Regions from separate parts of the Flexibacterium corallicola genome, predicted to be linked through region 1. Evidence: riboswitches for the same ligand, from Rfam matches in the RefSeq annotation. Region 1 holds a riboswitch; each other region holds the start of a gene.

What was found. Region 1 has a riboswitch for thiamine pyrophosphate ahead of thiB (thiamine ABC transporter substrate binding subunit). Riboswitches for the same ligand answer to the same signal wherever they lie in the genome.
Region 2: it holds a riboswitch for thiamine pyrophosphate, as region 1 does, so the genes downstream of both, P6574_RS17140 (ABC transporter permease) here and thiB (thiamine ABC transporter substrate binding subunit) in region 1, are expected to answer to the same signal.
Region 3: it holds a riboswitch for thiamine pyrophosphate, as region 1 does, so the genes downstream of both, thiC (phosphomethylpyrimidine synthase ThiC) here and thiB (thiamine ABC transporter substrate binding subunit) in region 1, are expected to answer to the same signal.

The regions. Positions count from the first base shown of each region.
Region 1 covers NZ_JARRCW010000001.1:4,061,002-4,064,278, reverse strand. Annotated here, with positions in the region: gene P6574_RS17810 (thiamine/thiamine pyrophosphate ABC transporter permease ThiP) at 1-923, opposite strand, end outside; gene thiB (thiamine ABC transporter substrate binding subunit) at 899-1,879, opposite strand; TPP riboswitch at 1,912-2,022, opposite strand; gene P6574_RS17800 (sensor histidine kinase) at 2,346-3,277, shown strand, end outside.
Region 2 covers NZ_JARRCW010000001.1:3,903,819-3,907,095, reverse strand. Annotated here, with positions in the region: gene P6574_RS17145 (hypothetical protein) at 1-995, shown strand, start outside; TPP riboswitch at 1,093-1,195, shown strand; gene P6574_RS17140 (ABC transporter permease) at 1,329-2,087, shown strand; gene P6574_RS17135 (ABC transporter substrate-binding protein) at 2,113-3,051, shown strand; gene P6574_RS17130 (hypothetical protein) at 3,121-3,277, opposite strand, start outside.
Region 3 covers NZ_JARRCW010000001.1:2,208,746-2,212,022, forward strand. Annotated here, with positions in the region: gene thiC (phosphomethylpyrimidine synthase ThiC) at 1-1,386, opposite strand, end outside; TPP riboswitch at 1,499-1,619, opposite strand; gene P6574_RS09565 (thiamine pyrophosphate-binding protein) at 2,014-3,277, shown strand, end outside.

The DNA.
Region 1 (3,277 bases):
AAAAGCCCCATTGCACCGGAGCTCGCCACCGCCGTTAGGGGCAGCAACAGGAAGAGAGCGGCCAGAGCAATCCAGAGGCTGTCAATAAGCGCGGAGCCGCCGTCCCAGCGGCGTACGGCATGGTCAAGCCCCGCTCCAAATCCATCGGTACGTGAAAGTTTCAAGGCTGCAACTGCGGCGGTTGTTGTGAGTAGTATCTGAACGGTTGAAAGAAGCGCTGCGCGTCCAAGATCAAAATCATAGGTAAAGGCTTGATAAATCGCCAGCTCGACTGTCGTGGCCCGTGGGCCGCCGCCCAATGTCAGTGCAACAGCAAAACTTGTGAGGCAAATGGAGAAAATAACAGCGAGAATACCGGGTAGAATCCGGGAGAGCATTGGCAGCTCTATCAAGCGAAATAAAGCAGTTCCTTCGCATCCCAACTGTGCCGCCAGTCGAAACCGTTCTGAGGGAACTTCCTGCCAGCCTTGCAACAGCAGGCGTGTTGCTAAAGGTAGATTGAAAAATACGTGAGCAAGAACAACGCCATGCAGGCCATAGATACGCAAGGGCGGTAACCCGAATAGGCCCAAGATATCCGAAATCCAGCCCGAACGCCCGAAGACCTGTAGCAGCCCGAGGATTGCTACGATGACGGGTAGGATGAAGGGGGCTCCTAAAATTGCAATCAGGAAACGGCGGCCCCAAAAGCGCCTGCGTGCCAAGGCGCGGGCCACCGGAATGGCAAGAAGCGCACTGATAAGCGCTGAAAGCGCAGCTTGTGTAAGGGTGAACCGCAGGGCCGACCAGTCTGAGGGGCCAATACCATGCCCCGCCTCGGCGTGAAAGGCCACTGCGGCCAAGGTGCCAATAATAAGCGCCGCGACAAGTCCTGCCGCGGCGATACCCGCAAACGGGTTTACTGGCTGAGCGCGTTCAGCCATTCGGGCAGAGCCTCATCTCGTGCAGCAACAGCCTCGGTTGGTTCAAGGTACAAAGATTTTTCAGGGATGAGCAGCGTTTCAAAACCTTTTGGCAAACCTGCTGCCGGTGTCACGGCAGGGTACATCCAGTTGGTTGTTGGAATGATCTGCTGGAAAGCATCCGATACCATGAAGTTCAGGAACTGATCGGCCAATTCCTGCTGGTCGGTGCCCGCCAGTTTCGCAGCCACTTCAACTTGCATAAAGTGCCCTTCATCAAAGGCGGCAGCTTTTTTACTGGCATCTTCCTCTGCAATCAGATGGTAAGCGGGAGATGTGGTGTAGCTGAGCACCATATCGGCCTCGCCCTCAAGGAACAGACCATATGCTTCGGACCAGCCTTTGGTCACGGTTACAATGTTATCTGCAAGGTCTGCCCAGATTTTCGGAGCTTCATCCCCATAGGCCGCTTTCACCCATAAAAGAAGCCCGAGGCCGGGTGTGGAAGAGCGAGGATCCTGTATCAGGATTTTGGTGTCGCTTGCAGCCAGATCGCGGAAATTTGTCGGCACTTGCGCACCGTCTTTATGAACAAAGGCGAAATAGCCCCAGTCATAGGGCACAAAAGTCTCGTCGCTCCACTCGATTGGCAAGGTGTAGTCAGCCTTCACGGAGTGCGGTGCGAACAGGCCGGTTTTTTTGGCCTTGTCCAGAAGGTTGGTATCCAGCCCCAGCACCATATCGGCCTTGGTGTTTTTCCCTTCCAAACGCAGGCGCGACAGCAGTGCGGCGCCATCTTCAACACCAACAAGGTTCAAGTCGCAGTTACAAATGGCCTCAAAGGCTTCTTCCACTTTCGGGCCCGGGCCCCAGTCGGAAACAAAGCTGTCGTAGGTGTAAATTGTCAACTGTGGATTGTCAGCGGCAAAAGCCGGTGTTGTGCTCAACAGTCCCGCAGCAAATAGCAGATGTTTCATGTCATCCTCAATTGCGGCGAGAGGGTAAGGAGGATCGAAACCAATACCTTTCCCTCCGCCGGTTCTAGCCGGTTCAGGTTCAACGGGTTTGCAAAAAAAAATGCATCTCAGCGCGGCATCTGCGCGCACCCCGAGGTCGGGCTTTTCTTAACGGGTGGCAACCCCAAGCGCAACCGAATATGCGCGGGAACTTCTGGAAGTATCAGTTGGGTATATATCAAAGGGGTTGTCCCCTCAAAGAAGAGTTGGTGGCCATAACTAGGGGGCTACCTTACAACTTTAGGGAAAAGGAGCTTGGAAAACTGGTGTTTTCAGGCTTAATTAGGTTTGTCGGGGATAGGGCATCCCCCAAATAAGGCTAGTAGTTTCGTTTATGAAAGCCGGATCAGTGCTGGAGGGGCAAACCATTTTCACCATGATCAATCGTGCTGCACTTGCATAGTAATATGTGTGGGTAGAGCAATCCATGCATATCATTAGACACGCCAACATAAACTCTGCGCGTTCACCCCACTGGAGAACTCCGGTTGTCATGCTGGCGGTGCTGTTGACCAGCCTGATAGCAGGGGCGCTTACATGGGTCATGTGCGAGCAGAAATTTTTAGAGGATGTTGGCGAAAAGGGCCTGTCCACATTGTCTGTTCAATCGGCAAATCTGGAACAGCATCTGGATAAGTTTCGCTTGCTGGCCCCCATTCTTGCAAGAAGCGGCGAAGTGAAGGCAGCTTTCAAGAATAAAGACGTTCGCTCGGCAAGGCGTATTGCCCGTTTGATTGCCGGAATGTCCGGCGCGGATGAGGTTTGGTTTTTCTCGCCGGAAACAGACTTCACTGTCACGAATTTGCTTTCAAGGGATGCCTTGGCCAATAAAGGTAGGTTCGCAGCGCCCGAAGCTTTTAAATCTGCCACTCAAGGACGGCTGGGCCGCCAGCTCATCGTTCGCGGGAGCAATAAGCAAACCAGCTATGTATTTGCCTTCGCTGTAAGGGAGAGGGAAGCCCAGCTGGGTATAATCGCCGTGAGAGTGAGCCTTTCAGGGGTAGAACAAACATGGGCTTTGAGTGCGAATGGCGTGTTTGCCGTTGATGAGAGCGGCCATATTGTTGCAAGCAACAGGCCGGAGCTGAGAGGGCGCCGCTTTGCTGTAACAGAGCAAAAAACCACAAGTGCACCGCCCGACCAGCTTAACCTTGTCAGGGGCCGAACCCTTCTGGGCCTTGAGCTGTTTCAAGCCAGTGAACTGGCCCCCGCAGCCCCGCTTTTGAAACTGGAGCAAACCGTCGCGCCCTTGGGGTGGAGAGTTCTCACGTTCATTGATGTATCAAATGCACGCACTCTGGCGATCTGGATAAGCATTGCCACTGCTGCTTTTGTGCTTGGCAGTTCCCTTGGTGTGTG
Region 2 (3,277 bases), 160 kb from region 1:
GTGAGACGGAGCGTCCTCTTGCAGGAATGGGTGAGGGACTACGACCGTCCCGCATGCCGCAACTAATTGTTCTTTTTGTCATCGCCCTGCTGTTTGCTTTGGGGGGGTATGTGGTCTATTCGCAACGGGATGCGATCCTGTCTGGGCTGGATTCTCTTATGAATTCCTCACAGACGCAGGAAACGGCACCTGTACAGGAACCGCAGTCGGAACCTCCCAAGAAGAACGATGATCGCCTGCTGGACAGTAGCCTTCAGGTTGCGCCGGATGCCAAAAACGTAACCACATTGAAAATAACTGGAAGCGGTGAGGACTATAAAGTCTCCTCATCTTCTTCTGATGCAGGAAAAGCCGTCGCCCTTGCGCCGCCGGTGGTTCCTGATTCTGAAACAATGCAGTCAAAGCCGGTGCAAACCAATTCCGTTCGTCCGGCAAAGGCTATTGAATCTGATGTTGGCGGGGTAACCGTTGCCCTACAAAGTATCCTCTATGAAGAGCCGACGGAGACGGGCAGTTCCGGCAGCGCTACCCACGGGCGGGTTCTGTGGAGTTTGGACAGAGGCAACCAGACTGGCGGCGATACGGTGAACGCAAAGGTGATGCTTCCCGAGCGTGACATGAACATCAATATGAAGATCATGCCCAATGCAGATAGTTCGCTTCCTGCAAGCCATCTGGTGGAAATCCGTTTTGAGCTGCCAGAGGGCTTTAGTGGTCAGGGGATCGCCGAGGTGCCAGGCGTGATCATGAAAACCGCAGAAGCGGAGCGCGGTGAAAAACTGGTTGGCGCATGGGTGAAAGTGTCAGACAATCTGTTCTGGATAGCTCTTTCTGATCAATCCGAGGATATCTCCCAGAATCTGGCGTGGCTCAGTGAGCGGGAGTGGATTGATATTCCGATGCTCTATAACAACCAAAAGCGTGCAATTCTTACCTTTGAAAAGGGTGAGCAAGGGGGCCGCGTTCTGGCTCAAGCCATTAAATCCTGGCAGTAAGTATTGTTTTAGAACACGAAACGCATGCCTGAAGAGCGCTCTCTTGTGTTTTAACTAAAAGATTTCTTGAAAAATATAATTTCTATCGTCATTCTGCCCCCATTCCGAGGGGTGCTTCCATAAAAGCTGAGATGGCTCTGCCGAACCCTTAGAACCTGATCCGGGTAATTCCGGCGAAGGGACAGGAACCTGAGCCCAAATCCCGGGTCTCCACCAATGCTGCATTTATGCGACGGGAGATCCTTTTAATGTTTGATTGCTATAGAACGCCTGCTGGTGTTTGGCTGTGCTGTTTGCCCTCTTTTCTCAATCGGGAAAGAAAGGGAGCAAGGCATGCTTAAAAAGTCACTTCTTTCTCTTTTAAGGGGTGCTGGCGGGCTTGCAGTTTTCATTTTACTTTGGGAGTTCATTGTCTGGTTCTTCGAGCTACCACGCTACATGCTGCCGGGGCCTTTTGCAGTGTGGGACGCGCTTATCACCCAGTGGTCTTACCTGCTCTATCATGCAAGTATCACGGCCGGTGAAACGTTGCTCGGCTTCGTCTTTGGTACTTTGGCGGGTATTTACCTTGCCCTGTTGCTGAGTTGGTCTTCCCTTATCCGCCGTCTTCTGTTGCCGTCCATCACCGCTAGCCAGTCCTTTCCTGCGTTCGCCATTGCGCCCTTGCTGGTGCTCTGGTTCGGGTTCGGGCTGGCCTCCAAGGTGATCATGGCGGTTTTTGTGATCTTTTTCTCGATCACCTCAACCTTCTATGACGGGTTACGGCGAACGGATACGGCCCTGCTGGATCTGGGGCATCTGTACCGGCTGAACCGAAGGCAAATGCTTTGGTATATCCGCATTCCGGCAGCGCTTCCTGCGTTGTCTTCGGGGCTGCGTATTGCTGCTGTGTTTGCACCCATTGGCGCCATCGTCGGCGAATGGGTCGGGGCGAAAGGCGGTCTGGCTTTTATCATGTTGCAAGCCAATGCGCGCATGCAAACACCAACCATGTTTGCGGCGCTTATCCTGCTTGCTGCGATGGTGCTCATACTCCGCGCTCTTGTCGAATATGCCACTTCCAAGATGGTTTATTGGCAGCAAGAGCAATAAAAATTTTTAATTGAGGGAACTCTCTATGAAACTTTTGGGAACGCTGGCAGCTGCTGCCTTGCTTGCCTCCTCTATTCAGGCCAGCGCAAACGAAAAACTCACTGTCTTGCTGGACTGGTTCGCAAATCCGGACCACGCTCCGATTATTGTTGCTCAGGCGCGCGGGTTCTTTGAAGCGGAAGGGCTGGATGTGGAGCTTATCGAGCCCGCAGATCCAGCCATGCCGCCGCGCCTTGTGGCTGCGGGTAAGGGCGACATCGCCATTTCCTACCAGCCGACACTCCATGCCCAAATTAACGAGGGTATGCCGTTGGCACGAATTGGTACTTTGGTGGCCACACCGCTCAACACCTTGATTGTTTTAGAAGATGGACCCATTAAGAACCTGAGTGACTTAAAGGGAAAGACCATCGGTCATTCTGCTGTCGGTTTTGAAAGTGCCATGTTGAACCAGATGCTGAAAAGCAATGGTCTGAGCAAAGATGATGTGGAGCTGATCAATGTGAACTTCTCCTTGTCTCCTAGCCTGCTAGCTGGCCGGGTTGATGCGGTGATCGGTGGATATCGCAATTTCGAGTTGACGCAAATTAATATTGAAGGCGGCAAGGGGCGTGCCTTTTTCCCCGAAGAGAACGGTGTTCCTGTTTATGATGAGCTGATTTATGTCGCTCACAAGGACAAGGTGGAAGATCCGCGTTATGCCAAATTCCTTGCGGCTATTGAGGCGGCAACGGTTTACCTGCTCAATCATCAGGAGGATTCATGGAAAGGGTTCCTTGAAGTCTATCCGAAGCTGGATGACGAGCTGAACCAGCGGGCCTGGTCGGACACTCTGCCTCGTTTTGCAGCGCGCCCAGCTGCTTTGGACAGTGGCCGTTATGAGCGCTTTGCCCAGTTCTTGAAAGAGGCCGGTCTTATTGAACAGGCTCCGCCGGTTGAAACCTATGCGGTCGAAATTCGCTAGGGGCATCCCTAACAAATAGGTAAAAGCAGATGATAGTTGGCAGCGCTTTTGAGATGGTCAAGAGCGCTGTCATTTCACCAGAACCAGGTCCTTGCGGGTCATCATCACATCCCGCCCCAGTGTTTCCATTAGGGCGTTGTAAAAGGCCAGAAGCGAACCTTCTGAATGGGCCTGACATATTTCAATGGCTTCTCTAATGTCTTTTTGAGGGCCTTTTTTCAAAGCT
Region 3 (3,277 bases), 1.9 Mb from region 1:
GGCACAGCCGAACCAGCCGATCATGGCAGCACCAATACCTGAAGTGATGTGATCATAACCTGGGGCAATATCAGTGGTGAGTGGGCCAAGTGTATAGAAAGGAGCTTCTTGGCAGCATTCCAGCTGTTTATCCATATTCTCTTTAATCTTGTGCATGGGCACATGCCCTGGTCCTTCGATCATTACCTGACAATCCCTGGCCCAGGCAATTTTTGTCAGATCACCAAGTGTTTCCAACTCCGCAAACTGAGCATCATCATTGGCATCAGCAATTGACCCCGGACGAAGGCCATCCCCCAATGAAAAGGCCACATCATACTGTCGGCAAATATCGCAGATCTCGGAGAAGTGTTCATAGAGGAAACTTTCCTTATGATGGTGCAGACACCATTTTGCCATGATAGAGCCCCCGCGTGATACAATGCCAGTAACGCGGTTAACGGTCATAGGTACCATATGCAGGCGCACCCCAGCATGGATGGTGAAATAGTCTACACCCTGCTCTGCCTGCTCGATCAAGGTATCACGGAAAATTTCCCAGGTTAAGTTTTCGGCAATTCCATTCACCTTTTCAAGAGCTTGATAAAGCGGTACAGTCCCAATTGGTACAGGGCTGTTACGAATGATCCATTCTCGGGTGTTGTGAATATTCCGTCCGGTAGATAAGTCCATTACGGTATCCGCGCCCCACCGGATCGCCCATACCATCTTGTCAACCTCTTCTTCCATAGAGGAAGTAACGGCGGATGTACCCATGTTAGCGTTGATTTTGACCAGAAAGTTCCGTCCAATAATCATCGGCTCGCTCTCTGGGTGATTTATATTGGAGGGAATAATTGCGCGGCCTGCTGCAATTTCCTTGCGCACAAACTCCGGTGTTACATAGTCAGGAATATTGGCTCCCCAATCATTACCTGAGCGCTCTTCGGGTAGAGTTTCTCGTAATTGGTTTTCACGAATTGCGACGAACTCCATTTCCGGTGTGATCACGCCTGCGCGTGCATAAGCGAGCTGAGTAACAGGTTGTCCGTCCTTACCACGTCGTGGGAGTGGTTTTACCGGAAAATCAGCAACAAGGTGGTCACCTTTCGCAAAGCCATTGTCTTCAGGTTTGATATGGCGTCCCTCATATTCTTCTGTATCGCCTCTTGCTTCAATCCAGCTCTGTCGTAGGGTTGGTAAACCTTCCGAAATATTCGTCAGTACTTCAGGGTCAGTGTATGGACCAGAACTATCATAAACTGGAAGCGGAGGTTCACCGGCAGTTAGGTGAACGTAAATCTCTCGCATGGGGACGCGTATATCAGGGTGTAATTCACCGTTAACATAAATTTTTTGCGAAGCGGGCAATCGCCCAGTGGTTATAGATGGTTGGGACAATGTCATTATGGTGCTCCTCAAGTTCATAACTCGAAAAAGACACCAGATGAATTTTGGCTGGAAACTGCAGAAGACACTCTGCCGTTTGGATCGTGGACTCTACACTGGTTTTGTAACACCCCACGCGATCCGTGCTTCCTCCGCCAGTATCAACTGGGTCAGGTTCAAAGGGTCGCGTCGCCGAGCATTTGCTCTGTCAGCCTCTCAGTCTCCTTGGTGAGACTCCCCTGCATAAGTGGTTTTGCTAGAACGAATGTGAATGAGTGTCAAGACAAGTTCCCCCTAAGAGCGGTGAAGAACTGTTGAACCATTTTGTTTTACTGATTTCCAAGCTTCGGAAGCCTACTCAAATCCATAAATTGGAAATAGTGAGTATTACACTAAGTCACTCTCAACAGAACTCAGAAGAATATCGTACAGCAAGGATATCTTAAATTAGCTTGTTCATATTGCAAGTGAGTAAGATGTACATGCACAGTATTATCGCGCCCGATGACTGACATGTACTACACTGACAAATGATCAAATATACTTCACATTGAAGACGATATATCATATATTTATCAACATTCTACAATGACTATGTGAAGTATTTTCTTAGATGCGTTTCTAATGAGATTAAGGAAATATGTCATGTCATACTTAACAGTGGGGGGATACCTTGCATCTCGTTTGGAGCAAATAGGTGTAACGCATTACTTCACAGTGCCGGGAGACTACAACCTTGTCCTACTTGATGAGTTACTTACAAATGAGAGATTGCAATTGATCAGCTGCTGCAATGAACTCAATGCTGGCTATGCTGCCGATGGTTATGCAAGGGCAACACAAACACCCGGTGTCATCATTGTGACATACAGTGTAGGTGGGTTAAGTTCTCTAAATGCAGTCGCAGGTGCTTTTGCAGAGGATTTACCACTGATTGTGGTTTCTGGCGCTCCCAATACCAATTCACTTGCAGAAGCTGAAGTTCTTCATCATACACTTGGAACTATTGATTATGGCTATCAAAGGCGTATCTACAATAATGTAACGGCAGCTTATGCTGTCATTATCGATCCACGAGAGGCACCTAGGCAAATAGATGAGGCGATTCAAGTTGCCCTCACGAAACGTAAGCCAGTGTACATCGAAATTGCCTGTAACATTTCTTCTGCAATCACGTCTGCGGCTATGCCACGACAATTTGATAGGATCTGTCAGAATGATGAGGCTGCCTGTATTGCTGCGGTATCGCATGCGGCACGCCTGTTAAATGATGCTACAAAACCTGTTTTGCTTGGGGGAGCGCGTTTACGTGCGTTCAACGCAATCGACGCCTTTCATAAACTGTCTTCTGTATCAGGATATGCGACTGCAGTGATGGCAGATGCAAAAAGTTTTTACCGTGAAAGTGATAATAATTTTATAGGCATCTACTGGGGACCTGTCAGCTCACGCGGATGTGCAGAAATTATAGAAGCTTCAGATATGATTCTGGCAGCTGGTGGGAGATTCAATGATTACAGTACCGTCGGCCATGCTGCGCTACTGGATCGATCCAAGATGATATTGGTTGATGCTGGCAGAATTGTTGTTGAAGGACAAACCTACGGGCCTGTGTCTATGGAATCTTTTCTTGACCAGCTGAGTGAGAAACTGGTGCATAATGAGATGGCACTGCAGGCTTTTCGTCGAAACTTCCAACCTACGCAAATTCAGGTCGCGGCGGATCCGGAAGGACAGGTTACAACTCGGGCATTGTTTTCCCGGATTCAAAATATGCTTCAACCCAACTTTGCTCTTATCGCTGAAACTGGAGATACATGGTTCAACGCAACCGCTTTGAAACTACCTGATAGTACATGCTTTGAAATACAGATGCAGTACGGTTCTATCGGCTGGTCGGTTGGAGCCG